Regions from separate parts of the Paenibacillus sp. 2RAB27 genome, predicted to be linked through region 1. Evidence: riboswitches for the same ligand, from Rfam matches in the RefSeq annotation. Region 1 holds a riboswitch; each other region holds the start of a gene.
The links. Region 1 has a riboswitch for cyclic di-AMP ahead of AB4114_RS05310 (C40 family peptidase). Riboswitches for the same ligand answer to the same signal wherever they lie in the genome.
Positions count from the first base shown of each region.

Region 2: another riboswitch for cyclic di-AMP. It lies ahead of AB4114_RS10720 (stalk domain-containing protein); the one in region 1 lies ahead of AB4114_RS05310 (C40 family peptidase).
Region 3: another riboswitch for cyclic di-AMP. It lies ahead of AB4114_RS31560 (C40 family peptidase); the one in region 1 lies ahead of AB4114_RS05310 (C40 family peptidase).
Region 4: another riboswitch for cyclic di-AMP. It lies ahead of AB4114_RS33015 (CAP domain-containing protein); the one in region 1 lies ahead of AB4114_RS05310 (C40 family peptidase).

Region 1 covers NZ_JBFRGR010000003.1:659-9,264, reverse strand. The annotation lists gene yyaC (spore protease YyaC) at 1-492, opposite strand, end outside; gene AB4114_RS05315 (hypothetical protein) at 718-1,377, opposite strand; gene AB4114_RS05310 (C40 family peptidase) at 1,560-2,456, opposite strand; cyclic di-AMP (ydaO/yuaA leader) riboswitch at 2,460-2,621, opposite strand; gene AB4114_RS05305 (GNAT family N-acetyltransferase) at 2,719-3,231, opposite strand; gene AB4114_RS05300 (acetylxylan esterase) at 3,296-4,243, opposite strand; tRNA gene AB4114_RS05295 (tRNA-Gly) at 4,681-4,751, opposite strand; tRNA gene AB4114_RS05290 (tRNA-Pro) at 4,770-4,846, opposite strand; tRNA gene AB4114_RS05285 (tRNA-Arg) at 4,867-4,943, opposite strand; tRNA gene AB4114_RS05280 (tRNA-Gly) at 4,950-5,024, opposite strand; gene AB4114_RS05275 (AIM24 family protein) at 5,127-5,825, opposite strand; gene AB4114_RS05270 (hypothetical protein) at 5,852-6,307, opposite strand; gene AB4114_RS05265 (GyrI-like domain-containing protein) at 6,365-6,991, opposite strand; gene AB4114_RS05260 (ferritin) at 7,123-7,632, opposite strand; gene AB4114_RS05255 (DUF1450 domain-containing protein) at 7,746-7,997, opposite strand; tRNA gene AB4114_RS05250 (tRNA-Leu) at 8,153-8,232, opposite strand; tRNA gene AB4114_RS05245 (tRNA-Lys) at 8,288-8,363, opposite strand; tRNA gene AB4114_RS05240 (tRNA-Asp) at 8,383-8,459, opposite strand; tRNA gene AB4114_RS05235 (tRNA-Met) at 8,491-8,567, opposite strand.
Region 2 covers NZ_JBFRGR010000006.1:23,324-29,826, reverse strand. The annotation lists gene lepB (signal peptidase I) at 1-124, opposite strand, end outside; gene AB4114_RS10740 (response regulator transcription factor) at 143-790, opposite strand; gene AB4114_RS10735 (sensor histidine kinase) at 817-1,884, opposite strand; gene liaF (cell wall-active antibiotics response protein LiaF) at 2,000-2,662, opposite strand; gene AB4114_RS10725 (PspA/IM30 family protein) at 2,794-3,456, opposite strand; cyclic di-AMP (ydaO/yuaA leader) riboswitch at 3,612-3,764, shown strand; gene AB4114_RS10720 (stalk domain-containing protein) at 3,769-4,560, shown strand; gene AB4114_RS10715 (YjcZ family sporulation protein) at 4,714-4,818, shown strand; gene eutC (ethanolamine ammonia-lyase subunit EutC) at 4,893-5,585, opposite strand; gene AB4114_RS10705 (ethanolamine ammonia-lyase subunit EutB) at 5,578-6,503, opposite strand, start outside.
Region 3 covers NZ_JBFRGR010000043.1:11,138-18,213, reverse strand. The annotation lists gene AB4114_RS31580 (transglycosylase domain-containing protein) at 1-536, shown strand, start outside; gene AB4114_RS31575 (YwhD family protein) at 709-1,200, opposite strand; gene AB4114_RS31570 (M1 family metallopeptidase) at 1,395-3,389, shown strand; gene AB4114_RS31565 (hypothetical protein) at 3,571-4,389, shown strand; cyclic di-AMP (ydaO/yuaA leader) riboswitch at 4,558-4,696, shown strand; gene AB4114_RS31560 (C40 family peptidase) at 4,700-5,170, shown strand; gene AB4114_RS31555 (MSMEG_1061 family FMN-dependent PPOX-type flavoprotein) at 5,405-6,016, shown strand; guanidine-I (ykkC/yxkD leader) riboswitch at 6,087-6,189, shown strand; gene sugE (quaternary ammonium compound efflux SMR transporter SugE) at 6,284-6,604, shown strand; gene AB4114_RS31545 (methyltransferase domain-containing protein) at 6,711-7,076, opposite strand, start outside.
Region 4 covers NZ_JBFRGR010000050.1:22,523-31,128, reverse strand. The annotation lists gene AB4114_RS33055 (hypothetical protein) at 76-675, shown strand; gene AB4114_RS33050 (zinc ribbon domain-containing protein YjdM) at 751-1,095, shown strand; gene AB4114_RS33045 (hypothetical protein) at 1,466-1,897, shown strand; gene AB4114_RS33040 (DUF84 family protein) at 2,134-2,664, opposite strand; gene AB4114_RS33035 (hypothetical protein) at 3,321-3,845, shown strand; gene AB4114_RS33030 (hypothetical protein) at 3,842-4,639, shown strand; gene AB4114_RS33025 (hypothetical protein) at 4,626-5,081, shown strand; gene AB4114_RS33020 (hypothetical protein) at 5,199-6,650, opposite strand; cyclic di-AMP (ydaO/yuaA leader) riboswitch at 6,819-6,953, shown strand; gene AB4114_RS33015 (CAP domain-containing protein) at 6,959-7,609, shown strand; gene AB4114_RS33010 (SRPBCC family protein) at 7,854-8,309, shown strand; gene AB4114_RS33005 (group-specific protein) at 8,339-8,606, shown strand, end outside.

The sequences.
Region 1 (8,606 bases):
TGCCATCTGCATAACACGAAATAACGAAGTCGTTTGCAGGACGTTATACTGTCTAGGTCCATCCACATTCACGATCGCTGCAATCGTGTAATCACCAATTGGAGGTAAATCTTTACCTACTGATTTCCCTGGAGCCAGTGGCTGGTTCGACAATTGGTACAAACCCACACTTAATTTCCGTCCCAAACAAGCATCTATCGCAATAACGACAACATTCGGTGGGATTTCCTGCAAGCGCACGGCCAAATTAGTAGCATCACACGGTGCTGCAAGCGTGCCAATGACGTACGGATAGCCCAGCTCTGCAAGCCTACTCCCCACAAGTGGACCTAGTGCATCGCCAGTTGAGCGATCTGTCCCTATACATACAAAAGCAATCCGACTAGGCTCCAGCCCCTTGCTCAAAGCAATCATTTGCAGAAGCTGCCCTAACTGCTCGCCATCTACTTTTTTCCAAAACTGCTCCTGCAGCCCCATCGGTTCTTTCTCCATCTTTGCCTCCCTTTCAGGCATGTACACCTAACCTTTCACCTGATGCATAATAGTTCCATTCTTTCACATGGAGGCGGGCTGTGTCCACTTGTATACTTCCATATTCGCATACACCAAATAAGCGTTACTCGACGACCGAGCAAAGCCTATTCATGCCGCTTATAGAGGTTGTTCAAAAACTCCACTTTTGATCACGAAGTAGTCCATGAAGCGTATTCAACCTTCTTAATGTACGCGATTCATTCGAACAATGCGATAATAGAGCTGATCGCTGACCTCTTGCTCCACTTCCAGATAACCTTCTGAGTGAACATAATCCCCTAACATGAACGTGGAAGCATCCGCCGAATCGGCATGTGTAAGAAAGAGCAGCGCTACCTTATCATCCCCAACCACAAATCCAACCTGTTCCTTCACCTGAAATTTCTCTAGAATTTTGCCATGATGTGATCTCACGATATGATGGAACCGCCAAATGCCTTCTTCCTGAATGATAAAATAAAGCACACGATTGCGATGCGCATTGCTAAACTCCCGCGTCACACCGATCATACACACCTTCTCACCAACACGTAAATATTCATCAATCACATAAGATTTCAGTCGTAACCGATTCACATTCTTGCTCTGAATATAAGTTTCCATCTCATCTATTGAGCGCTGATCTCTCGGATCTTGTTTTGTTGCATAAAATACTTCTTTAATAAACGTATCTGTTTGGAATTGCCTAGCCCCTTTGAAATGGTTATACGTATGAAAAAATTGCTTAATCACGACCCGAATGTCTTCTGGTATGGCAGGACCTGTTTCCACGTTATACATGCGATCTGTTCGACCCGACAATTTAATTTTATGAAACAAGCTTTTCCAGACACTGACTTGCATGCCGTACGCGCCACCTACTTTCTTCCAACCATTGTTCCATTATAGGCTATAATTCTCAAAAATTCGATAAGAATCGCACAAATTCGCGCAAAAAATAGAGCATCTGCCGCTTTGCTTTCAATAAAGAAAGACTTAGCGAACATACGCTCTTAGATCGATGATTTACTTGATTTCGTAACTACCTATAACACGCGTTTAGCACCTACATATCTGGAGCCCCAATAGGAGCTAGCGAGACTATCAACCGTTACACCAACGGATGTTGTCGAGGAAATGAATTGATTATTTCCGATGTAAATGCCTACATGGTTGACGATACCAGAAGCAAAGAAGACGAGGTCTCCCGCTTTCAAATCCGTCACTCTCGCCCCCGCATTATCGTACATTTGCACGGAGGTGCGTGGCAGCTCGATACCTTTGGCCTCGTATACATAACGAACGAATCCAGAGCAATCAAAACCCTTAGGTGTAGTTCCTCCCCATCGGTACGGTGTCCCTTTGAACGTCGTTGCAGCTTGAATAATTTGAGCTGCAATGGATGACTGAACGACCTTGGCCACTGGGGCTGCTAGAGCTGCTGGTGGCGGTGCAATCCAGGCTGGCTTATGAGTCTTGCCGTCCTCTTCCACGATGGCAATTTTATTCGCATCGTTCCACGCAATCGCAGATCCAAACGTCTCTGTAACAAAGCGTAGAGGGACATAGGTACTCCCTTTAACCAAAGTTGGACTGCTCTCTAATTCAACTAACTTACTGTTCACGATCGCTTGCTCTTCGTCCGTTGTGAGTTGAATCGCCTGCTCCTTGTTCATCAGCGTGACGACGACTTCATCGCCTTGCTTCGCCCATCCCACTTGATAGCCTAACTTCTCCGATAGCACACGTAATGGCACCTGAAGTGTACCCTCCGTATCAATAAACGGCTGTACTTCCGGGAACTGCACCAAGTCATCATTGACTTGAACCTTCACCGAAGAGGTGTCTGGGGCAGCAGCATGCGTGGATGGAGCGGCGAACAGGAAAAAGGCTGCGCCTACAAGAGCGCATGAACAAATAAAGCTTTTGGTAAAAAGTTTCAAAACGTTGTGCCTCCTTGAAGCCTCCGAGGTTAGTTGACGGGTTCGGGAAGAGGTTTTCCCTAGCGCACCCATTAGCCTATGGCTAACTGAGCATTCATTCACCCCAAGTAAAGAAGTCCCCCGTACCAGAGCTTTCGATGCTCCGAGATTCGGCATTTTTTGTCTATATTAGACTAGCATAGTTCGTTTTAGGATGACAACTTTTGCGAGATGGTAAGTGTTTCCTTTCCTATGTAAAGCACAAAAAAAACAGCCACTCTTTTCAGAGCAGCTGCTTATACACCTCGGTAAATAGGATATGCTTACAGGGATTAAACTCATTTTCTGTCATCGGACTAGGATAACTCATGATGTTGAGAGGCAATTTCAGTTGCCCTTCTCTGAGTGGTGGCTGCGCATAAGGAAATAGGTTCAAATGGAAGCCGCAGCGCTTATAGAATTCAATTCTCCGCGTAGCATCTGAGGCAGTCGGAGGCTCGACTTCAAGTACGATAGGGGTACTTGCACGGCTCATATACGTCGTCAGCATTTGCTTGCCAATCCCACCGCCTCTTATGGCAGCGTTGACGGCGATATGTTCCACAAATCGAAACGTACTAAAGTTCCAACTGGCCAAGAAGCCAAGTAGCTGCCTTTGAGGATCTTTCTCGACATCGATGCTGTAATTAGGATGAGATAACAGTGCTCGTTGACCTTCATACGTCCTTATTTCAGTTACAGGAAAAGCGGCTTCCATCAGCTTAAATACCTCTTCAAATGAATCCATTTTTTCCATTTGTCAGCACCTCCCTTCAAGTTAGTAATAGGTTATCCAAGTGTGAAGCCTCTTACTTCAGACCTTACCATTTTGAGAAAAAGGCATGTGCCGCTGCATGAGAGCCAGGAGGTGTCGCGTGCCCCATGAAGGGGTACACTTCAATCGATTTGTGTGCTGATTCGATTCGGTTATACGCAGCGAAAATCGCTTCTGGCAAGCAGCACGTATCCTTCAATCCTACCGTAACGTGAACAGGCTGCTCAATTCGATCGCCCAAATTCACGATATCGAAATAGGAAACTGTTCGCAGTACATCTGGCAGATATTCTGGGAACCGGGTAACGAATTCCGCTGCCTCACTAAGTGAGCTGACCGATTGCAACAAGCCCAAATCCATGTGGCATAGATTCGGTACATGGGCAATGGTTGACCGAATACGCTTCTCAAGCGCGGTTACGAGTAGGGCAAGCCCTCCGCCCTGGCTTCCGCCGTATACGAATACCCGCTCACTGTCGATTTCTGGCTGCTCTAACGCGCAGTGTACAGCACGTAATGAATCGATCGCAACTGCACGATAGTAGCTCGTCTCCGCGTCGAGAATCCCCTGTGTAATCCAGCCCCTCGTCATGCCAGTCTCCTGTGGCAGCAGGTTACCGCTTTCGCCGCCTTGCCCGCGTACATCAACCGCAAGTACCGCATACCCCATAAGCAACCAAGCAGCATGATCCTCGGGTCTTCCCTTGGAGCCCGTATAGCCTGGGAATGTAACAATACAAGGTACCTTCTTAGACTTGCTCTCAGCATTAGGCAGTAACAACCAAGCATGAATCGGTGTTTCCGCAGCACCCTGCAAGACGATCTTATTCACTTCCGCTTGTATAAAAGGTGATGCTACCGGCTCTCTTGTATAGGATGCATCTTGCGTAGCTTCCGTATATGCACGCTCCCAGAATGCAGCCAGATCAGCAGGCGCCGTTAACTGCGATTGATACTGGTGTAACCCCTGAATACGATTTTCAATAGCGTTCATTTCGGTAAGTCCCCTTTGCATGTTTTTCCCATTTTAACCTAGATACACGTGTATGACTATTGGAAAATATGAATATGAAACGGAAGGTCGATGCTCTATGTCGATGAATCTGTCGGTTCTTTTGCGAACGCAAGAAGACTCCCGATTCGTGTTTAGATGTATAAACTACAGCTAATTTACTCGAATCTGATGTATTTTCGTGATTACATGGAGAAAGTACATTTAATTTATATGAAATTTGAAGAATCGACCAAATCGAAGGAATTTAACTACAGGAAATACAGTTAAGCTTTCGAATTCGAGAAATACGCTTCAAATAGATGGAGAAAATCCAGTTAAATTGCGGGAAGTAGGTTTATTACTCATCGAGCCCTAAAGGGTTCAATTCCCTAATAATGAAGAAAGAGACCACCCGAAGGTGGTCTCTTTCTTCTGTAAGCGGGCGGCGGGAATCGAACCCGCGCGATCAGCTTGGAAGGCTGAAGTTCTACCATTAAACTACGCCCGCATATAAAAAATTCTAAAATGGTCGGGACGACACGATTTGAACATGCGACCCCCTGCTCCCAAAGCAGGTGCTCTACCAAGCTGAGCTACGTCCCGTAGTGAATATAAAGTGTAAATGGCGCGCCCTGAGAGATTCGAACTCCCGACCTTTTGATTCGTAGTCAAATACTCTATCCAGCTGAGCTAAGGGCGCAAATATTGGAGCGGAAGACGGGGATCGAACCCGCGACCCTCGCCTTGGCAAGGCGATGCTCTACCGCTGAGCCACTTCCGCACGGTGTAATTTCTCTTTCGCTCATCAAGTGATTCTCTGAGGCGACAAGGAATAATATATCAGGTATTCAAAACAAATGCAACTTTTTTTTATATTTTTTTATTATTTTATGAAAACGCCCCCAAATGGCAGCACTTCCCGTGCTATGCGGCGCAGTAAGCTATCCGATTTCATATGCTCGTCCAACTTGGGATCTGGCTTACAAGGCTGCATAAGCACATGCCCATGCCCCGTAATCTCCCAGTGATAATTCATATGCTGACTTGCCAGAGTGTTGCCGTATACACAGAGGCGCAGCTTAGCTTGCCGCGGATAGGCAACAAGGCAACTCACATCAACATACAAAGGCTCCACAGCATCCAGGGCCATGTGATGTATAGGGCCAGCTGTTAGCAAACCTAGACTGCCGGGACCGTGAAACTGCATTTTAACTAAATCTTGCGTGATCAACGTGTTCTTCACACTCTGTAGATGCGTTGTAAAGGTCACACCTTCCGTATAGAACAGCACATGTCGAAATTCAAACAATAGATCATCTTCGGCTTCCAAAGGCACGACAGCCAAACTATACGCTTCTGGCAATCCCATTAACACACGCCCAGGACCGAGTATACGTGATTGGATCAACCGCTTCTTCCTATACATGCTGGGAAGCTTCATCAGTGCATCTTCACGCTGCTCAGGCCTTCCCTGAAATGCAACAATTTGGTTGGGATGCAGTACATGCACAGCCTCTCCCTTTAGAAGCTGCAGTGTAGCCATCCTAGCTTGTGAGCTTGCATTTTCATAGATGATCTCCAAACCACACAACCTCCTCACCAATGCTGTTAGCGCATTCCACGCTTCCTTCTCTGCCAAACGAAGAAGCGAAACACACGTCCAAGCAAGAAATAGCCTACAACCAACGCGGCAGCAGTAATCACCATGTAGGTTATTTTGCGATTTCGTTTATCCTTATCCAGCGCAACTTGTTCCATCGCCTTCAAACGTTCTTGTAACTGCTCGTTGTCCTTCTTAAGTGCCTCATTCTGACTGAGGAGACGATCCTCGATTTCTTGCGACTGCCTGACGGCTTCCGACAACTTGTCTTTCTGCTCTTCTAATTGCTGCTTCGTAGCCTCATAATCCTTCTGGATTTGTTCTACATTGCTTGGCAATTGATAGATTTCTTTTACCCGATCCAACCAAGATGCGTGGGCCGCGGGCGTGGGATACATGAACCCGACGATGATGATAAGGACACCAATAGCTCGTCCAAACCTAGATATGCTACGTATTCGCACCCGCTATCCCTCCCCATGGTTGGCTGCTCGACATTATGTTCTATTTTACAGCAAAATTCACCCCATCACCACTTTTACCGCTTCAACAGGATATCTCAAAATCGTTTTCATTTTATCAGGCTCTATCTTCCTCAGATCCGATAAGTAGATCTCATGATGAAGACCACAGATCCTTAGCTGGTTCTGCTCTATATATGGATACATTTGAGAAAGTGTTTCCGGTTCAGTCGCATATGGTCCAACGTGCAGCATCTGGACACAGGTTCCCTCGTTCAAGGATTCATAGCCTACATTAGCTATTAGCTTCAGTTCCTTTTTCTTTACCATTGCAGCTGTACGTGCTTCTTCCACAACCTCACCCGCCACATACGTTGGCATGCGAATCAATAACTTCCAATGCCATTCTTCCCTCGGTACCTCCAAGGCCGTTCGGGGATCCCCATCTACCCACCATTGCCCTTCCAGCTTCGCTACTGTGAAATCTTTCTCCAGCTTCTTGTAATGCCCTTTAACGCCGTAGGCGACCGAATACAGCGCTTCTGTAGCGTTAGCGAAGATGGTACCGTTGGGATCTCCTTTGCCAACAATACTTACATAGGAGATAGGTTCAAAAACAACGAGTTCTGGCTTCGTTGAAGCTGTGTAATATGCTTTATAGGTCTTGGCTAGATCTAATTTCTCCATGATGCACTTCCTTTCTTTTTCTATTACTATACAAAATAAACCCTGACAACCTTATGTCAACAAACAGAAAAAACTTACCCTTCGCATAATTGCGAACAAGTAAGTTTTTGTCTCATGAAAAGGATATGTAATTATTCCGCAGCTGGCGGTGTGAAAGAACGTTGTGCAAATTCCGCATCCAACATGTAGAACGCATTGCTATCTTTATCGATACGTTTCAGCTTGTTGATAATGCTATCGAACATAGCCTCTTCTTCAACCTGCTCGTCAATGAACCATTTCAAGAACTGCATAGTCGCATGCTCTCTATCATTCAATGCCAAATCGGATAGGTGATAAATCCGTTTCGTTACTTCTTGCTCATGCAGATAAGCATGTTCAAATGCGTCCAAAATTGATTCGTACTGATTCACAGGCGTGTTCATGCCATCAAAGCTGACCTTTTTCCCACGGTCATTAATAAATTTAAAAATCTTCATGGCATGAAACTTCTCTTCTTCTGCTTGTACTTTAAAAAAGTTCGAAAATCCATCCAAGCTTTCCGCAGCGCAATAACCAGCAATAGCTAAGTAGACGTGCGCGGAATAAAACTCATAATTCATCTGCTCATTGAGCGCTTGTGTTAGTGTATCGTTTAGCATCTGTGCACACACCTTTCTGTATGGTTATCTCTTGCGTATTCCCCATACATACAAGATTAACAGAATTGTACATGCAAATACAAACGGAAGTAATAATTTTAGCAGATTTAGGTTCAAGCCGTCACACTTTTGGCCTTCGACGCCGATATGATTTCTTTAATCTGAGCATATAAATGGTCCGGTGACTCCGCGCAAAGCAGCTTCTTCTTCCCGATCATGGCGATACATTCTTTCTTGCAATGCCGGCAATTGCCTAAGCATTCCTTCTTCTTTTGTTTCAAGTCTGGATACTCGTGCTTCAACGACTTATATATTTGTTTCGATCCGAATTTCTCATTTCTGCAGCAGTATTTAATCGTTTTCAAAATGCGATCTCCTCCCGCCATTTCGCGTCAATCACTACTCTTGATATTAGTGATAATAATAATCAATGTCAACCATATTTTAGATATGCATGTACGAAAAAAAAAGCTTTCTTCTATCCCCGTTAAAGGATGAAAGAAAGCTCTTTTTGTTTGGATGCGCGTAGAGGGACTTGAACCCCCACGGTCGCCCGCTAGATCCTAAGTCTAGTGCGTCTGCCAATTCCGCCATACGCGCATGCTAGTAAATCTGAGAGACTTTAGTCTTCGCCTAAAGATCCCTATGAATGAAATGGTGAGTCATGTAGGATTCGAACCTACGACACCCTGATTAAAAGTCAGGTGCTCTACCAACTGAGCTAATGACTCATATTGTATACATAAAAAATGGCGGAGCTGACGGGATTCGAACCCGCGGTCTCCTGCGTGACAGGCAGGCATGTTGGGCCACTACACCACAGCTCCACACTATGTAAATCTCCTCTTAGTAAGAGGTTGGTTGCGGGGGCAGGATTTGAACCTGCGGCCTTCGGGTTATGAGCCCGACGAGCTACCGGGCTGCTCCACCCCGCGACAATACTAGCATGATATTTTATTATTCCCAGAGAAAAT
Region 2 (6,503 bases), on a different contig from region 1:
TCGGATCCATCGAATGGCCGCTAACTCTCGTAGATTGAAACACAAAAACACCTAGAAAGACGACTAATACAAAGGAAATTACAATGGAACCAAACCAGCTCCAAATCTGTTTGACTACATTCAAATTTATCGCTCCCTTGCCTTATTCCGCCAGTCCGTGCTTAAAGGCATAAATCGCCGCTTGCGTGCGATCTTCTACGCCTAGCTTGGATAGAACGTTGGTGACGTGGAATTTCACTGTCTTCACGCCGATGAATAAATCATCAGCTAACTCTTGATTCGATTTGCCCTTCGCGATCAAGCGAAGCACTTCCATCTCGCGGTCCGTCAGCTCCTCATGCGGCTCCGCAACGGGCTTTGGTTGACGGAAGCGATTCATGATTTTCGAAGCCACCTGCGACTCCAGAATCGATTGTCCTTTGGCCGCGGCTCTAATCGCTTGCGCGATTTCGGAGGCACGCGAGGTTTTCAACAAATAACTGAAGGCACCCGCTTCAATAACTGGATACATTTTCTCATCATCTAAGAAGCTAGTCAATACAATGACTTTACAATCTGGATAGAGTTGCAATAATTTCCTTGTCGTTTCGATGCCGTCCATACCTTCCATAACTAGGTCCATCAGCACCACATCCGGACGATATTCCTGAGCTAAACGAATGCCATCGTGGCCATTGCTCGCTTCGCCAACGACCTCAATCCCATCTTCCGTCCCTAGAACAGCTGCAAGTCCAATTCTGACCATTTCATGATCATCGACTAGTAATACTTTGATTAAGGTGTCGTCCATTCGCTTCTTCCTCTCTATGTACGATGTTAATTTTCGATCAATTGAGGATCGGTTGCTAAGATTGGTACTCGAATTTCAATACGTGTTCCTCGGTCTGGTGCTGTAATAATATCCACTGAACCGCCGATTTCGTTCACGCGTTCCTTCATGGACACGATGCCATAAGAAGTCAGCTTCTTCGCATCCAGCTCAAAACCAACACCGTCATCGCGGATCACTAACCGGATACCGTCAGAACGATGCAGCAGCTTCACTTCCAGCTTATTCGCCTTAGAGTGACGCAGGGCATTCGAAAGCGCCTCTTGCACAATTCGGAATAAATGATCCTCGATCCCTTTGTTCAAGCGGATTTCCTCATCCATATCCCAGCTGATCGCCATTGGAACCTTGGCCGCTAGCTCCTTCAAGAGCTCAACGAGTCCCTCCGACAGTCGTTTTCCTTCGAGATGGATCGGTCTCAGATGCAGCAACAAGGCTCTCATTTCGGATTGAGCGACGGAAGCCATCTCTTCAATCAGATGAATCTGCCGCTTCGCTTTCTCAAAATCTTTATCCAGTGTCCGTCCAACAGCCGTAGCTGTCATGGATATAGCAAACAATTGCTGACTTACCGCATCATGCAGCTCACGCGCCAAGCGCTGACGCTCTTCAATAACCGCGGAAAGCTTGGCTTTCTCGGTAAGCTCAGCATTGCTATTCGACAGCCGTTGAAGGGAGGTCACTTGCTCTTCCCATCGCTTCATAATACGGCTGAGTTGTTCGCCTAAGCGTCCAATCTCATCGTCATCCCCGTTTTGAAAGCCTTCTCGGGCAAATGTCCCTTTTTCTAATAAAATCATCGTCTCCATCATGGGCTCAAGTCTGCGTGTCACCTTAGAACTGTTCCAGTAACCGAATACCGCCCCAATTACACCCAGAATCAACAAAGCCATGAACGAGAACTTGACTCCCTGCTGCCAACTGGTAAAGGGCTCAATCAAATGACTTGAATTCAGAAAATACAGCATAGCTCCGAAAACGGCGAAGCTAAATAGGATGGCTTCCCCCATGCTGCGCCAGATCATGTTCGTTAATCGTCGTTTGTAGCCGTCCACTTGGTGAAGTACCCCCTTGAAATAAACGACTACACCGTCCTCTAAAAACGGTCTCGTTTATCTAAAATATAGCCCATGTATATATGAGACTATATTTTCTACTATTTAAAGAAAGTTACAATACTTTGACCTTTATATCTCCTACGATGAAAGAAAGTATGAGTTTCACCCGATGGTCACAATGCCCATAATTCTGCGATTGCCAAACGACTTTGTTCATCACACCTGACTCTTTTTCTTCCGCGATTTGAAGCTGACCCAGCATGACGGAAGCTGTGACGGAAACGCCGATATCGTCAGGCACCTTTATATCAATATCTCCTACAACACCTTGTAGGATAACTGTCGTTTCTTTTTGCTCGAGAATTGCCATGGAAAGATCCATATACGTTTCTCCCACCAAGTACCACGTCGAGGAATTCCGTTGAATCCATGGTTCTCGGCCTAGGCGAAGGCTATCAACAATCTTCTGCTTTTGGGTATACGTATCATCTTTATGAATCTGCTTGGATCGAATGAAAAATAAACCTAATGAAATCAACACAACCGAAATGACAATGGTAAGATGATCACCGAATAATATGACGGCACCAATCCCCATCAGCACATAGCCCTTGCGCTCTTTGCGTGAACGAACACGATGAATGCCCAGCAAAATAAGGATTACGGCCATAACGGGAAAAAAGCCTATGGTATGTTCCAGAAGCAAAAAAATACCGGCTCCAATCAGCAAAAGCGCTGTATTCCGGCTGCGGTTATTTTTCGTTTCCTCTCCCATCGATGCACCTCCTCTGGCTGCCATTTCTCTTTCGTTCATACGATTCCTAGCATACCATAAGAATGGACGACCTCCAAGATGCAAATCCTTATAGATCAAGGCTTTGCTTTCGTGGAGGTCACCGTCCATGACTATTTGCTGTCGTGCGGGTCTCGCTCACCGCGAGAACGCTGCTCCTGCTGCCACTCATGCTGCAGCTTGCTGCGCAGCGCGCGCAGTTCGTGTTGAAGGTTGCCACCGGCTTCCTTCAGCGTCTCCTTCGACAGGCGGCCCGCTACGCGTAGCCCCTGCAACGCCTCCCGGCCGAGCTCGCGGCCGGTGACCTCCAGCTCGCGCCATGTGTCGCGAGCCTCTTTGCCGTGCAGCCCGCCGCGCGGCTGCTCATCCTCGGCTGCGTGTCCCGCACGCAGCCCGCGCAGTTCCTCTGCGAGCGCCAGGCACAAGTCCTGGCTGCTCGCGTACTGCGCGCGGTAGTGCTCGCTCGCGGCTTCCTCGTTCAGCTTCTCTTGCAGGGCAAGCCGCGCTAGATCTTCTTCGCCAGCGCGCATCGCAAGCTCGGCCTGCTCACCGCGCAGCTTCGCCATCTCTTCCGCTCGCGCGATGTTACTGCGCAAGGCAATCGTTGCTTGCAGCGCTTCCTCATAGCGTTCCTCAAGCTGTGCGATCTGGCTACCGTCGTCAGAAGTGGCTGGATTCGTTTTGCCGATCGTCTCGTGCCAGACGGTTTCAGCCATTTTGCCAATACGGTCAAATATATTAGTAGGATCCATTTCCCGATTCTTATTATTATTCATGTACAATCGCCCCTCATCCATCATCATACTCTTATGGTAGCTCAATTTCTGAGGTTCTAAAACCGACTATCGACTGTTTTTGAACCTAGACCTAAGTCTAGTATAAATGGGCATAACCATATTTTGGTCGTTGCCCAAGCATGCCAGTGATGCTAAAATATTTGAAGCCGAGTCTAGTGCATATATGCAGGCACTGGTACGGGGGACGAAATACTTGGGGTGAATATTTGCTTCAGCTTGGAGCAGACTAGGGAGAACCTTCTTCCCGAACCCGTCAACTAACCTCGAAGGCTCAAGAAGGAGGATTACCAATTGAATAAGCTTACCAAAGGGTTAACTAGCCTAGCTGCCTCACTAGCAGTATTGGCTGGAGGCTTTCTTTCCCCATTTACAGCTCAAGCAGCTGAAATGGCCGTGAAAGTGCAAGTCAATGATGAACTGATCCATTTTCCTGATGCACAGCCATTTCTGGATGGCAACCACACCACCCAAGTCCCGCTTCGATTTGTAACGGAGAAGCTCGGATATACGGTCAACTGGCAGAAAGATGGCAATCAGATTAAGGTAACACTAAATAACGACAATCATACGATTACCTTGGTTTCAGGGCAAAAAGAAGCTAACGTTGATGATGCAACGGTCATCTTAGACGGAGCTTCTCAGTATCAAAATGGACGTGTATATGTACCTCTTCGCTTCCTTTCCACAACCGCAGGCGTACCTGTACAGTGGGATGCAAGCAGTAATCTAGCTATCTTAAGTAAAGATGGAGAGCAACATGCACCTGATTATCAAGTATTCGAATCTACAGCTTATTCGGCAGATCCTTCTGAAAATGGCGGGTATGGAGCCATTGATTACATGGGCAACCCACTAGCAATTGGCACAGTTGCTGTTGATCCTTCCGTCATTCCACTTGGCACGAAGCTTTATATTGAAGGCTATTCGTTTAGCGGGCTTCCTAAAGGCGGCATGTACGTCTACGCAACAGATACGGGCGGATCCATTAAAGGAAATCGCATGGACATCTTTATTCCAGGCTCAAGGAAATCATTACAAAGCTTTGGCTTCCAGAAGATTAAAGTGTATCAAATTCCCAATTAAATGCATGGAGAGAGCTGCCCTAAGAGTCATACAAGGGCAGCTCTTTTTGTAGTTGAATGTTCCACTCAATAAGGGCATATGTCCAATCAACAGGGTTCCCACCCACATATGTTATATAGTGTTTAACCCACATTCAAAACCGGAGGGGATACTATGTCAGCTGCAGTTGGTTGTGGAACGCCAGGATACGGAAGTTCCGCAGGTTTAGTTCTTGTACTTTATGTACTGTTGGTCATCATTCTTGCTACTTTCTACTAGGACCATCTTCCGCCTGCGAAAATAAACCCAGCTGCTGAAGCTTCTCATTACGAGGCTTCAGCAGCCGGGCTTTTTCATTTGAATTCGATGCCACTCGTTCGCTGCTTCAAGATTTCTTCCAGCATTCCCCCAATATACGCCCCCGCTTCCATGGCAGGTGTTCCACCGCGATGAATGTTCGAAATAACCATCCGATCCGAATCCGTTCCCCCCGTTCTTGGCTTATAACACATGTACGCACTTAACGACTCAGCAGTCACAAGACCGGGTCTCTCACCGATAAGCAGCACAAGACATTCCGGATTTAACAAATCTCCGATGGCATCCATACAGCCTACCCGTCCGCGATTCACATAGATTGTCGTTCCCGCTGTTAAGCCTCGCAATCGCAAGGAATCCAGCAAGGCAGGATACAGGTCACGCATATTCGCTTCGATGCTATTTGCACTTAACCCATCGGATACTACGATTTGCACTTGTGGCCTAAGCTGACATTTCGCTAATAGCTCCTGTTTGCTTTCGGGCTTCAATACTCTCCCTAGATGAGGACGCTTCAAATACATATTCTTCGTTTCTGCACAAGAATCGACGATGAGCCACCTCATTTCTGCTAAGAGAGCAGAACTCACCTCATTGTGCACAGCATCCACGCTGCTAGCATGATCCCATCGAAAAGTCAGTAACTCACTCGTTAATGGACGTGTACCTGATCTAGAAACGCCAATGCGTGCCGGAGTTAGTGCTTTCATCCGAGCGAATTCATCCACGCTTTCCACCTCCTCGCCAGAATAGCCTAGAATCACCTGCTAGCGGACTTAGCGTACCGTTCAACCATAGGCCTATGTCTTGCAGCCAATCTCGAAATTCTGGTGCTGGCGCGCGCCCAAACAACTCGCGTAAAGTCGCAATATCGTGGTAGCTGAGTGATTGGTAATTGAGCATGCAGTCATCCGCCATAGGTACGCCAATCAGGAAGTTCACATGAGCAGAAGCCAGCATGACCGCTAAGGAATCCATATCATTTTGATCAGCATTCATATGATTGGTATAGCACACATCAACCCCCATCGGGAGACCATGCATTTTGCCCATAAAATGATCCTCAAGGCCTGCACGTATAACTTGCTTGCTATTGTACAAATACTCTGGACCGATAAAACCTACCACCGTATTAACCAAAAAAGGCTTGTAGATTCTAGCTAATCCGTAGCATCTCGCTTCCAACGTCACTTGGTCTATGCCATGATGCGCTTCCGAAGATAGCTCCGAACCCTGCCCCGTTTCAAAATACCACCGATTCGGCCCCGCCGCACTGCCCATTCTATGAATCAAGGCATCCGCTTCATCCAGAAGCGCCTTATGAATGCCAAACGCGCGATTGCCTTTCTCCGTACCGGCCAAGCTCTGGAATATAAGATCAGCCCTGGCCCCCTGCTTGATCGCTTCCATCTGTGTCGTCACATGAGCTAAGACACAGTTCTGCGTCGGGATACGCCACGTCTCCATGACTTCCTTCGCCGCTTCTAGCAGCGCTTTGGTCGTCTGTGGATGGTCCGTTACGGGATTGATCCCAATAACCGCATCCCCAATCCCATAGCTCAGTGCCTCGTATAGCGAAGCTTTCATCCCTTCCAAGGAATCGGTCGGATGATTGGGCTGTGCTCGGCTGCTCAATGTACCTCGAT
Region 3 (7,076 bases), on a different contig from region 1:
CACCTAAGGAGGAGCAAGTCATACCACCTGCTGTTGCCTATGTGATGACTAATCTCATGGAAAGTGTGTTCGAAGAGGGTGGAACGGGAAACCGTGTAGCCAGTACGATTAAGCGGCCAATTGCCGGCAAAACGGGTACAACGGATACGGATGCCTGGCTCGTCGGCTTCACGCCGGAGCTTTCCACTGCAGTCTGGGTGGGCTATGACAAGAGCCGCAATATCACAACGGTGGAATCCCATCTCGCCTCACCGATCTTCGCGGATTTCACCGAACAGACTTTGGATGCGATTCCGCCGAAGCTGTTCCCGATCCCTGAAGGTGTGACGACGGTTTACATTGATCCGCTAAGCGGCAAATTGTCTAATGAGGACTGTCCGAATTCCAAAATGGAGGCTTTTCTTGCGGGTACTGAACCCACGACATATTGTACAGGCAAACCTGCTAATCCAGATGCGGCAGGCGGTCAAAAATCCGGTTCCAAAGGCGATAACGGCTCTTGGTGGAACGATCTAAAACGTTGGTGGAACGACTAACATTCCACTAAATAAAAACACAAAAAGGCAGTACTAAGCGCGTCTTAGTCCTGCCTTTTTGCTGTCCTAGTATATGAGGTAACATACACTAGGGTATAGTATACCCGCTTCGACATTGCGGAACAATGGATGACACATAATGTTCATATTCTCCATATTCGCCGCTTTAAGCTTAGGAGAGTGCGTCCTTGAGGCTTTGATCCGAGCGGTTCCACCAGTCTTCGTTGTGCGCAATCAGACAGTTTCGAAGGGCTGTTCGCTCACTGTCAGACAAGCCCTCCAGGATGAATTTACGTTTCATCGCGCCGTCCATTTTGTTCACGTGCTCCGCAAGAATCTTCCATCCGCGGCGTGCTTCGGTGTCGACTAGCATTTCGCAAGCGGACATCCCCGCATAGTAGGCGCCCTCTTCTGTACGATCAACCGCTACCCACACGATCCACGCTTTACGACCATTAGGGACATCCTCCTTGTTCGTGGAGAACTTAATGCCTTTCTCGATCTTACTCTTCGCATGAAGAGTACCTTCATCCAAATACGCTTCATCCCCATCAATAATGATGCCGGAGACGTTACTCAGATCAATGGCTCCTGCACCGAAGCCTTTGTGATTCACTTTCGAGCTTACTATATTTAAGGCCAGCTTCTTCTTATCCGCTTCCATAAGGGCACCTTCCACTCTACATTAGGTTAAAATGACGACATGCTTTCATTGTAGCGAAAGTCTCCCAGTAGAACAAGTGGCGGCGGGCTCCCATGGACATTTATCATATTTCTTTCACCTCGCAGAAATATTCCCTAGGTTGTCTACATATACATGCTGTAGATGCTTGTTTAGGCGGGGTGAATCTCATGGATATGAATGCTCTATTCAATAGCCGCAAGGTACAATGGTTTGCTGTCATGCTCCTTGCAGCCGGCGCAGTGTTAATAACGAACACCTTGCTCCCCTCCACACCAAGAGGGACTGTTCCTGTCGTCTCTAAAGATGTTCCCCATGTTCAGACACCGGACATGCAGCCTGCAGATAATGGCAAACCGTTAGAAACCTCAACACCACTTAGTTATCGTATTGCCGAATATCACATGAATGTTGCCTACACACCAGAAACGAGGCAGCTCCAAGGCCAACAAACACTCACGTGGGAAAATCCAGGCTCAGTTCCTGTACAAGAAATGTATTTTCACCTCTATCCGAATGCGTTCGCTTCGAAGAAAACGACATTCATGCGCGAGTCTGGCGGGAAACTGCGTGAAGATGAAGCGAAAGACGAGAGTAGCGGCAGTATGGAACTGCTCTCCGTGAAATCAGATACAGGTGATGATCTGACCAAGCGGATGTCATTCGTTCAGCCGGATGACGGCAATAAGGATGACCACACGCTGCTCAAAATACCGTTATCCAAGCCTGTTGGACCTGGTGAACGTGTAACCATCAATACCGAATTCCTTGTTAAGCTGCCTGCAGCTTTTGCCAGAATGGGGTATGTCGATGACTTCGTTATGGCTGGACAATGGTTCCCGAAGGTTGCCGCTTATGAGCGCAAGGGAACTAGGGGACGGGCTGAACCTGGCTGGGATCTCCATCAATACCACGGAAATTCCGAGTTCTATGCGGATTTCGGCATGTACGATGTGAAAATTCAGGTGCCCGCAAATTATATTGTGGCTGCGACTGGATTTCCTGTTAAACCTGCTGTGACGGACAAGGGCACGAAGACATACCAATTCTATGCTGAGGATGTGCATGACTTCGCTTGGTCAGCCTCTCCTCATTTCATCTATGTGGAAGAGCCTTTCTCAGCCCCACAGGTTCCCGGAGTCAAAATCAAACTGTATCTTGATCCTAATCATCAGGATTTAAAAGATCGTTACATGTATGCGGCCAAAAAAGCACTCTCCCGTTACAGTCAGTGGTACGGAACGTATCCGTACTCTACTCTTTCCATCGTCGTCCCCCCTCCTGGCGGGAATGGTGCTGGCGGCATGGAATATCCAACCTTAGTCACCGCATGGGGAGCTAGCGACAAAGATCCAGACTTGGAACTGGAACGCGTCGTCGTCCATGAGATCGGCCACCAATTCTTCTATGGGCTTGTAGCCAGCAATGAATTCGAGGAAGCATGGCTTGATGAAGGCTTCACCTCTTATGCAGAAGATAAAGTGATGGAAGTCGAATACGGCGAAGCACCTAATTTACCTGTTGAATCCAGTTATATCACCTCACCAAATGGACTGCAGAAGAATGCATGGGCTTACACAGGGCATGATCAATATGCTGAAAATGTGTACACGCGTGGCAAGCTCGTACTCAAAGCCATTGAGCAGCAAGTCGGCACCAAGACGATGGATCGTATCATGAAATCCTATTTCCAAAAGTGGCAGTTCAAACATCCGTCTACGAAGGATTTCCAACAGGTCGTGGAGGAGATCAGCAAAACAGATTGGAACGATTTCTTTAATCAATATGTCTATGGCAATCTGATGATGGATTACTCCGTCGAAAGTGTCCATGTAAAGCCTCAAGGCAACAAGGGATCCGAGACTTATGAAAGCACAGTCCGCATCGTTAAGTTTGGCGGCAACTCACCTGAAGTGCCGATTCAGTTCCACTTCGCAGATGGCACATTGTTAGATAAAACATGGGATGGCAAGGAAGGCAGCATCGATTTCAAATTAACGCATACCTCGCCTGTCGACTGGGTGCGCATCGATCCCAAGTACACGCTCATACTCGAAAATAAGCACATCAACAACTTTTATCAAACGCAATTAAATACGAAGCTTCAAATTCGGTGGAATCTTGGCATTATTCAATTCCTGCAAGCCATTTTTGGCTCAGTCGCCTGGTAAGGACTTGGCTTACGTCTCATGACAAACTCTGAGCGTATGCTTACGATGCTAGTTTCCCAGAATAAACGACTACACCGTCCCTCAAGGACGTATCACAGTGTTTATGGAGAAATATAAGCATTGTATAAACTGCAACTATACTTTCTTATATTTTAAAGAAAACGTTAAGGAGGGACCCTCGTTGGCCACCTATATCAAAGCAGGCTTCAGGGCAGCTATGGCGCAGCCCTTTGCCACGATCTTTTTATTCCTATATCAGATGGGTTGGGGTATTCTCCTGTATAAGCTCGTACAAGGTGTTCTTGTCCCCCTCATGCATCGGTTCCCTGGCGCTGAGCAACCCAAGCAGGCCTTGCAGATTTTCCTAGCAGAGGGCCAGTTTCAGTTAATTAAAACAGATCTCAGCTATTCCTATCTATGGTGGCTTGCTGCACTCTTATGTGCGCGCATGCTGCTGACGCCTCTCTTAAATAGCGGTGTCTACTATTCGCTCACTCACCCTCACCAGAATGCCGGCTATCGCTTCTTTCGCGGGATGAAGCAGCTCATGCTCCCCTTCCTGCTCGTGTATTTGATCCGCATCGCGCTTACACTATTCCCACTCATCTGGCTTATTCCCAAAGCCGCCTATATGCTGGGACATAGCGGCTCTTATGAGCAGATCGTTCTCAAGCTTCTACCTTGGCTGCTCAGTTTAATGGTCTATGGCTTTGTCCTGCAGTTGCTGTTCATGTATGTGCAATTCGCCATCGCGGCCAAACTGGGGATTACATCGACAATCATCTCTTTCTTTCGATATTCGCTGCCGATTATTGGACTTGCCATCATCCTATTACTGTTCACAGGACTTTTGGCAGGGGTCACAGTCACGGCTACTTACCTATGGGCAGGACTGGTAGCCCTCATCATTTATCAATTGTATCCCCTCTTCCACATTTTTTTCCAAATTTGGGGCATTTCTTCCCAATATCAGCTGCTTTCAGCCAAAATACCTAACTAATATCCAGCAAAACAGTGAATAGCTTACGCGCTCTCCCCTTCTCTTTGAGAAAGGGGCTTTTTTTTGTCTATTTCCCGAACTATTTGCCTATTTTTCCGCCTTTTTTTAAACAAAAAAAGAGGAATTTCATTGTTTATGACGAATTAAAAGGACTAGCATCAGAAAACCAAATTTTTCATGCCGAATTCCTCAGTTTATGGGGAAACGGGGGAACCACTCCGGGTGAATTGATCTTGCAAGACAGGGATCATAGGGAACCTTCAACCGAACCCTCCAGCTAACCTCGTAGGCACCGGAAGGAGACAAGCAGTTGAAGAAAGTAGTTGCTCTTGTTTTTAGTCTTGTTTTGTTTTTGAGTGTAAGTGTAGGAAGCGTTTTCGCATCGTCCTCCATGGACAACGCAGTCGAAGATCTCGTAGGAACTCCCTACAAATGGGCAGGAACGACAACCAAAGGCTTTGATTGCTCTGGTTTCACATCCTACTTATTCGATGAGTTCGGCATCGACCTTCCACACAGCTCCAAATCGCAAAACAGCGAAGGCTACTGGGTTGACAAAAAAGATCTTCGTAAGGGCGATCTTGTATTTTTCAACACGGATGGCAGCGGTATCTCTCATGTAGGTATGTACCTCGGAGACGGTGAATTCGTTCACTCCGCTACCAATCAAGGTGTTGTGAAGAATAAGTTGAGCGAATCCTATTATGCGAAGCGATATGTATCCGCCAGACGTGTTCTGTGGGATGATATCTACAATCAACTAACTGCTGAATCCAAGTAATGTTCTCGCTACAGAATGAAGCCCTGCTAAGCTTTGCTCGAAAGAGCAGCTTGCAGGGCTTCATTCATTTGAACGAGGTTATCGGCGTATACTACAATATCAAAATAAACGTCTACAACGTCCTTCGAGGACTTCTCAAAGTGTTTACGGAGAAAACAGCCGAATTTTTATGTTCCGCATATACATGCTGGTATTTTGAACAAAGGCCTCTGGCCTCAGGAAGGAAAAGAACGCATGGACAACACACAAGACAATATTTCACCCCCATTTCCCGGCATCGTTCGATCCATTGATGAAATTAGAGATCATATTGGAGAGCCTCATCCTGCGGTACAAAATAAAGTCATCAATCAAATTGACGAACATGCTCAAGCGTTCATCGCCAAATCACCTTTATTCTTCTTATCTACATCAGGTGCGGATGGATTGTGTGATGTGTCCCCCCGTGGCGATGGCCCAGGTTTCGTTCGCGTTCTCGATAATCACCGCTTGATTTATCCAGAAAGACTCGGAAACCGTCGAATAGATTCTATGCAAAATATAGTAAACAACCCGCAGGTGGGTCTCTTATTCATCATTCCAGGCGTCGACATGGTGCTCCGCGTCAATGGTCGCGCTTGGCTGACGAGAGATGAAGAGCTCCTTGCGACTATGCAGCTTAATGGGAAATCGCCGATCGTCGCTGTTGGCGTCGAGGTGCAGGAATGTTTCGTACACTGCAGTCGTGCACTTAAACTTTCGAAGATATGGGATACCGCTACGTGGGTACCCGAACAGGAGCAGCCAGACGGCATGGATATGTTCCGCGCGCATCTGGCATTGAACAACATAGCGCTAGAGGAATAAGGATAAGCTAACTAGGTCGCAGCCAAAATGGATAACTTGACATGACATGTTAGCCAGACTATAATAACGGCATGTCGTTTTCTAGGGTTCCGCGGCGTTTCACTGCCGGCTGGTCCAAGGGAAAACACACAGCAAATATGCTGTGGTCACGGAGGGAGAAAAGCCCGGGAGTCTATCGCAACAGTGCGATATTCCCGGGCTTTTCTCTGTTTATTTTGTGGCACTGACATCGTAAATCATAAATTCGCACATGAAGGAGTGTTCATTATGGCATGGTTATTTCTAGCTATTGCAGGTGTATTTGAGGTCGTATGGGCCATTTCATTGAAATTTTCCAATGGGTTTACGCGACTAGTCCCGTCGATTGTTACGATTCTAGGCATGATCGTTAGTTTCTATTTCTTAGCTGCAGCAACGAAAACTCTTCCGATCGGAACGGCCTATGCGGCCTGGACTGGCATCGGTGCTGTAGGCGCGATTATCATTGGCACTCTTTTTCTCGATGAACCGATCAGCTTAGTTCGTATCTTGTTTATGGTCTTGATTCTGGTCGGCGTGCTCGGACTGAAATTTACGTCAGGGCACTAGGGAGTATTGGTCGCTTACACGCCACTCATCTGCGTGACAACGTTGGCAAAATTATACTCATGGTTATGGCCACCTTATTTTAGTGAAAAATGAACCCGGTGTTGGGCTACTTGATTGTATAGCTCACATACCAGAAGCTGCCCCCTACAAAGATGCGCAAATGCTGTGACAAGGGTCGAAAAATGTCATTTAACTCTTCGTAAGTAAAATAATTCTTAAGTATTTCATGCTTGGAGCCGTCGGCTAGCTCGCGTCTTTTGTAGGTGTCTTCGCTCTCCTCATGCGTGATAAGCTCGCCGCCTCTGCCAGGCACATACATATTATCTGCAATGAACACCTGCGCTCCGCTGCCCAATCGTTCATGGAAGCCTTGTAAAAAGCTGTCGATCCGATTCCGCGGAATATGCGAGAACCAGAAGTTGGCCAGCCCGTAATCGAACTCCCCACTTATCCCGGAGAGCTCATACGCATC
Region 4 (8,606 bases), on a different contig from region 1:
TAGGATAAATAAGTAATTGGAAAAATACCCGATAAAGGTGCTTCCTTTTCAATAAGCAATAGGGAGATGAACCAGATGAAGGGCAAAGATCGGTGGAATGATCTCTTTGAGTTTGCCATGTATGTACTGGCAGGAGGTTGCTTTGTTTACTTTCTTGTGAAAGGAAACTGGGGGAAAATGTTCCAGGCGGTGCTCATTGTGGCTGTACTTCAACTCATTCGACTCGTCGTCAAATGGACGAAGACGACCCTATTTACATCGCTGCGTTTCTGTGTGCTGTTGTTTATTTTTGTCACGATGTTCCTTGCGAATGAATTCGGCTATTACGGCGTCATCCCTTATCTAGATAAAATCGAGCATCTCTTCTCGGGCGTGATCCTCTGTTTCATCGGTTTATTGATATATAGCAAAGCATCGAATCATCAAGAGGGGGTTGAACCACCTTCACCGCATGTCGCGGTGTGGCTGTGCTTGTTCTTTTCCATTGCGATGGCTGGAGTTTGGGAGATATATGAATTCGCGACAGACCATCTCTTCGGGCTTGATTCACAGAATGGCAGCCTGCTCGATACGATGACAGACATCATTTGTGGAACAATAGGGGCGATTTTGACGGCTTGTTATTTGGCGTTGAAAGCTAAGAATCGGTCACTTCCTTTGGTGAATATAAGATAATTTTGGCAGAACTTACCTTGTCATTTCGCTTCGTTTGTGGCACTATTAGCACTATTGAATGGAGGAATTGACAGCATGGAAGAGTTGCCTAATTGCCCGAAATGCCAATCTGCTTATACGTATGAAGATGGAAATTTACTGGTGTGCCCGGAGTGTGCGCATGAGTGGTCTTCATCAGTCAGTGAAGTTGAGAATGGCGATGATCAGAAAGTGGTCAAAGACGCGAACGGTAATGTATTGAAAGATGGGGATTCCGTTACGGTCATCAAAGATTTGAAAGTCAAAGGGACTTCATCCGTTATCAAAATGGGTACAAAAGTGAAAAACATTCGCTTAGTCGAAGGCGATCATGATATTGATTGTAAAATCGATGATTTCGGAGCAATGAAATTAAAGTCGGAGTTTGTTAAAAAGATGTAAGAGGGGGATCCGTACGACGTGCGGGTCTTTTTTCTTTGAATAAGGGATAGTTTAGCATCGTGTGACTCATCTTAAATAGAGCAGGATTGATAAGGGTGATCGACAGAGGAGGGGATTCGTTGCAACTATTTCATCTTAGTTACATTCTCTTGTTTAGCGCCGTGCTCGCGGCTGGAACGATCGGAGTCGCTTGGTTTGTATTTCATAAGCGGAAAAGGAAAGCTCGTTAAACTTTAAAAGTCGAATGTTGCTCGTTGGAGCTTATGAAGCTCTAGCGGGCTTTTTATTTTTTGGATTATTTGTTCCATACCAGGCATAAAAAGGGAATAGGAGGCTTTTCGCGAATACTATTTATGGAGGGGGGCTAACTGTGAAACTATACGAACGATCATTAAAATCTCAACTTGTTAGTGTTTGTATTTTTTTCTTCTTATCTTTGGTACAACTAATCATTAATATTGGAGACCATCGCCCAGTTGGTTTTATTGTTATTTTCAGTTTTTGTCTTGGACTATTTCTCATTCTAGCTGTCATTATTAGTATAGATCTCATCCAAAAAGACGCGGAGAAAATAGTGGCTAAAGTAGAATTTATCGAAGAATTCCGTATTCATATTCGAAAACCAAATGGAAAGTTAATGAAAGTGCGTGTAAAAGCAAGAGAATATGAAAAATTTCATCTCAATCAATCTATCGAATTACTGGTGGGTAAACGTACTAGTGCCTTGCTCACAATCAAAAGTTTGGAGTATGAATCTAATGACGTTTCTCAAGCAGACGTTAGTACTACGGAGGACGTATGAAGCGAGTACGAAAACTTCGATATTCATATAACCAAAGATGAGCAATTTACGGTATTTCATGATTGGACGCTGGACTGTCGGACGAATGTCAAAGGGCAGTCGAAAGACTACCGGCGGAATATGGACCGAATCGGATTAACCGCATTGCACCTATCTATAAGTGAAACAAAGAGGGCACCTGCTAGTAGAATCTTCTACTTGCTGGCTGCCCTCTTTCACTTTACCTTGGCCTACTTTTACTTATAAAACGTGGATTGAAAAGGTGTCAGTGCTGCAATGACCGCATCCCGAAATATATCACTTCGTGTAATTCGACCATTCGTAAATAGACCATAAGCGCCTTCTTTGTGATTACTCCCGACCGTGCTGCTCAGTTCATCTATGATGTGGCGCAGCTCGGTTCCACCTTGCATTAATTTCTCTCCAATTTCTTTGGGAATGGGGAAATATAAACCTTTGCCGACATAGAGCTGATTTCCATCCCAAGCGGCGCAAACAGAGAAGAGATACCACTGCCTCGTATGGATGCTGTCGAATGTAAGGCCACCCTCAAGTCCAAGTCCAAAGTTGGCTTCAGGCTCTGCCTCAAGCACATTTTTGGCCCGCGTGATCGCACCAAGAATGGTTTCATCTTCCGTCATTGGCTGGTCAGATACACCAGAAGGGACAGCGTGACAAATCGGTTCTATCCCCGTAGCCACTACCACAGCAGCCCGCTTTGCTTGATTGTTCGTACCTAAAGCAATTCTTACATCTTTGTCAAACATTTGACATCACTCCTAACTTTCCTAAAACAGATCAACAGAAACAATAAGTTCTAGTATATCATGTTTTGATTTCTATTAAGATTAGTAGCAAGGTGTGCCTTTTCTAATCAGTACTAAATGTGTGCAAAGTTGGGCATATTTGTTAAAAACATGTGTTGATGAAGGGGACAATGGTGCTGCAAGCATGGGAAAAATTCTGCTCATTACATTTTATATCCTTACCATCATTACCTTTTTCGTTATAAAGCGAAGGTTGCAACTGTTTGAAACAATCTTCTGCTGGTTAATTGTACTTTTACTGCATGGTGTCTACTTTATGATTATCACCTTGAATTATCAGTTATTGATTCCTTCACCTCGGTTATCGGATATCATCTTTAGAATCATATATCAACAAGTGATTACGCCGATTATAGTGATATGGGCCATAGAGCAGTTTGTAAAAATACGTGGATTATTGTACAAGACGTTGTCCATCTTTATTTTCTCAATCTTTCATGTGGTATTGAAATTTTGCATGCAAAACTTAGGAATTGTTCACTACTCTGAACAGTGGAGAGTATCTTGGTCATATTTGGAAAGTGTCTTGCTCCTTATTTGTACAGGACTTGCACTACTATTGTATCGTTTAGTTATGCGAAAGGAAGGAATACCATTTGAGTCACCTTGATGTGCTATTGCAAAGGAATACGATATTTACACTCGTTTGTCTCGTGTTAAGTTATGGTTTTATGTGGTTTCTGCCAAGTAACATGCCAAAATCTGTGAGTATCATTATGATGCTTTTCAGTCTGAATACGGCCAAAAATTTGGATACGATCATTGCCGTACCACCGTTTGACCTCTATAACACGAATATTTATCCGTATTTCGATTTTGCAGATATTCTAACATGGTCTTTATATCCTGTCTTTGGTTATTTTTTTGCTTATTACTACATCAGGTTCCGTATTCGTGGGTTGATGATTCCTTTCTATATATTAGGTTGTTCATTAATAGGAACAGCCTATGAATCTTTAAATGTTTATTTTGATGTATTTCAGTACCTACACTGGAAATTAAGCTATTCTTTTTGCGTGTATCTCATCGTGCAGACGCTGTGTGTTCTTGTATTTACAAAGCTGAAAAAGCATTGGATTGATCAAAAATCTAAATCGACAAGGAGAATCGATCGAACTTGAGTTCTGTACAAGAGCATCCGCCACGGAGACAGCAAGCTTTATTAAGTCTGGACGGTTTAACTAGCCTGCGTTGGCAGGATCCGAAGATAATAGCGTGGTGGTCAGCTTCCTTTCCTGGATTCGGTCATTTCCTGCTCCATCAATTTATACGCGGATTTCTGTTATCAACATGGGAAGTGGTCATCAATTCACTTGCTAGAATCAATGAGGCGATCTATTACTCCTTCAGTGGGCAATTCGAGTTGGCTGCACAAGTTATTGAGCCAAGGTGGGCATTCGCCTATGCCTTCGTTTACTTGTTCGCGATATGGGATAGTTATATCAAGGCGATCGATGCGAATAAGCAATGCCATCTGGCAAAGCTTGAAGGAGCAAGAATTACTTCCAATCTCATTAAACCTTGGACGATCACGAATATTAGCTACAAGAGACCTGGGGCAGCTATGGTCTGTTCCTTTGTTTTTCCGGGACTCGGCCATTTATATAATAACCGAATTGCTTTAGGATTCTATTGGGTACTCTGGTGGTTTATTTATTTGACCATGTCGCGATCACACGAAGCTACTCTTTATCTGATACTTGGTAAGTTATCCAAATCGACTGCACTACTAAATCCACATTGGCTATTATTCATGCCGTCAGTCATTGGAGGCTCTGTGTATGACGCATTTATGACAGCGCAAGATCATAATCGACTTTTTCGTCTAGAGCAGAAGCAATACTTAGCAGAAAAGTATCCACATTTTCCATTACGTCTGTTTGAGAAGGAGAATGACCCGCATGCTGATCATTAGTACTTTTGAGCACTCGATAGAAGTGGAGGAAGCACTAGCCGTACTTGAACAGATGGGTCTAGCTCGTAATGAAATCATGGTTATCATGATGGAAAACTATATGGACATACCCGATCATAATTACAATTCAAATCCGAACAAGAAAGCGCTGGCCTTCGAGGTTGGTATGGCAACATCCACGGCATTCACTGTCATTGGGATTAGTTTCGGCTTCATATTGTATTGGGGGCCAATTATTTGGGGAGTTATTTGCGCTATTTGCGGATTTATTGTGGGGTATTGCCTCACACGCATCATACAAACGAAGCTACTTAAACATGTTATTCGCAAAAAAGAGCGATTACCCGAGCTTGCTGTCATTATCCAATGCCATGAGGAACGATTTAAAGAGGTACAGCATGTGTTGTGGGAATACCAAGCGCTATCCGTAGGCAAATTTTAAAAATAGAACATATGACAAGCTTGAGCTTTCAAGCTTATTTTTGCTGGATTGCACGAAAAAGCAAGAGGCTAATGGATATATCCACTAGCCTCTTGCTTTTTACTAACACGCGTATTTTCATTTCATTTTAGCTAATTCATAATCAAACCATGTTCCCATCTCACCCGTAGTCAGATTCTCTATCGTATTGTTGCGATGTTTAATGAAAATGTTTCTGTTCTTATCCAAATAATAGTCGCCAAAGACATAGTCGGATAACCGTTTTGTTTCTAATTTCGTATTCAGTTTGTACAGTCCAGCTGTATCTTGCACAGCATAATCCTTATTCGAGATGCCATTCAATACGATATAGAGGCTTCCATCGGTAGATGCAGGATTGGTCAATGAAAGATTAGTTATACCTAATGCATTGACATCCAATTCATGAAGCTTTTCATTTACCATGTGAAGCGTTCCTACTTGGTCTAGCAAGCCAACGCGGGCACTACCCGAAATATAGCCACTTCGACTAGGTAATTTAGCAGAAGCAATCCACACGGTACCATCTGGATTCGGGATGACGCGGTCTAGCTTTTGATTGAAATCTTCGAGTCGGGTCACGTTCCCATTTTGAATAAGAAATGTATAGGTCGTGCCATAATTTGGACCAATAGCGGCAATCGGCAAGGTCAGATTAACGGATATGATTACCCGTTGATCGCCAGCAGGAAATGCCGCGTACGTATGGACAGGTGCTCCCCAGGCTGCCGATTCCCATACATCGGAGTCTGTAAGTGTGTATACTTTTACATTACCGTAGTACAAATCGCGATCTTTACGCACTAACTKTATTGGTTTACCAGCTAATGGATGGGGAGAACTAGAAAGTCCTTTGAAGAATTGATCTTGTTCTTCATTGTTTTTCCATTCGATTTGATAGTTGTTTTTATCCATCTTAAGCATGGATTTTGCAGGGTCCGCGGAAAGCAGGGAGTAGAAATATAGTGAACTATCATCGTCACCGATGATGGAATAGATAGCATTTTGCCCACCGACTAGCGAAAGTCCTGCATCATCACCCCATTGGATGTCAATCTGAAGAAGATCATGGACGAATCGCCAAGTCAAAGGCATATAAATCACATCTTGATACGTTAGAAAAMGGTAGGGCTCTGTTTGATTATTGATTTCTACTTGATTCATCGTAATTGGCACATCGGAAATTTGGACAGAGTAACTGCTTGCATTACTTTTGGTTGTCAGATCCTGTTCAAGCGGGTTTTGATGAATGGGTGGAGGGAAATTCCGATTTGACCAAATCTGCAATCCATCGGATTCACTCCAGTTGTATTCAATGCCGAGCGTTTGGAAATTGTTCCATGTCATGGGTAGGTAAGTGATGTCTTTATACACCAGAAACGGGTATTGGCTATGGGTAATATCCATGTCTTGACCATTGATTTGAATTGGAAAATAGGGCAGAGATGCCTTCACAGATACGCTTGCTGAAGCTTGCATGGGAAGTAACGGTAACAATCCGCTCATCAATCCGAGAATGACAATCGAGCATTTTATAGCAAATTTCTTCAAAACCATCACCCTTTTCTAAGTTAGTATTGCTACTGATTAGACGCGGGATGGTGAGAAAAGTTGTATGAATAAAGGAGGATATATCCAGATCGTGTTGTTGATGGTAAATTTTGAGTCATGATCTCACTGAATTCCCATGTTACAATCGTTGAGATCCATGCTGGATCAAAACTTAGAAGGCCGAAGCTTTTTTGAAGCACGGGGGAACCAATCTTTGGGGTGAAGTCGCGTTATGCGCGGCCGGGTGATTACTCTTTGATCCGAATCCGACAGCTAACCTCGCAGGCCGCGAAAAGGAGAGGTTTATAGTGAAACGTTACAAGAAGCTTGTAGTTACAGGAGCACTAGGTTTGACCGTCTTGATGGGGGCGAACTCAGCATTTGCTGCTACGGGAACGCACACGGTAGCAGGCAACGATACCATGTGGTTAATCTCGAAAAAATATGGCGTCAGCCTTACTTCGCTGATCAAGGCGAATCCGCAAGTATCCAACCCGAACGTGATTTGGTCGGGCATGAAGCTCAACATCCCAGGAAGCACGGGTACAACTGTTGCGACTAAACCACAGGTTACGCCAGCACCTACGCAATCCACTTTCGCTAGCCAAGTGGTTACCTTAGTCAACCAGGAGAGAACGAAGGCTGGATTGAAGCCTTTGACCAGCAATAGCGCACTTACCGCGATGGCACTGGATAAAGCGAAAGACATGTACAATAACGGCTATTTCGATCATACATCGCCAACTTACGGGTCACCTTTTGATATGATGAGCTCCTATGGCATCTCTTATTCCTACGCGGGTGAAAACATCGCCAAAGGTCAACAAACGCCTGATGCTGTCATGACAGCATGGATGAATAGTTCAGGTCATAGAGCGAATATTTTGAGTCCGAACTATACCCAAATTGGCGTGGGTTATTACAACGGTGAGTGGGTACAGGAATTTATAAGTAATTAAGTTAAGTTACGTGATAATCGTGGATTGTGGCAGTCTCCCTTGGGAGGCTGTTTTTTGTATTAACGCTTCAGTGTGGGTCACCTGTACTGCGAAGGGGAACTACGTTCCGCAACAATGGATAAAATCCAATAAATCCAACCTACTAATTGTATGTGATGGTATTATATATCATATGGATCGGCAAGGATCGTATTATGTAGCTGAAAATCTAAATTGATACAGAAAGAATATTGAGGTGCATCCKGTGATTAAGATTTTCACAGAAATCGAAATAAAAGCATCTATTGATGTTTGCTTTGACATGGCAACGAATATTGATATACATACGCGGACTGTTTGGCCACATACCAAGGAACGAGCGATAGCTGGAACGACAACAGGCATGATTAGTGGAGGGGATACAGTTACTTTTGAGGCGAGACATTTCTTCATTAGGCAAAAACACAAGTCACTCATATCGAATTATGCTCGGCCTTACCGCTTTGTTGATGAGATGTTGCAGGGTACGTTTAAAAGTATGAGGCATGAGCACGAATTTATCGATTTAGGTAATAAAACTTTGATGAAAGATACATTAACTTTTGAGGCCCCGCTGGGCTGGGTCGGATGGATCGTTGAGAGGGTTGTGTTGAGGAGATATATGACACGATTTTTGAACTATCGGAATGAGCAGTTGAAAATTTTAGCTGAGCAAAAGTAAGTAGGGAGAAGAGAAGAGAGGGGATCCAATTGAAATTCTATCTTGCATCCAGTTTCAAAAACATCGACAATGTCCGATATGTTGCGAAGCAGTTGAAGTCTATGGGATATCTTCAAACATACGATTGGACGATGCATACAGGTATCGATTCACTTCAAGAGCTCGCGGCGATTGGTGCGAAAGAGAAAGAAGCCGTATTGCGTGCAGATCTCTTCATCATCATGTTGCCAGCGGGTAAGGGAAGCCATGTTGAGTTAGGACTAGCTCTCGGAGCAGGGAAGGCTATTTTTATGTATT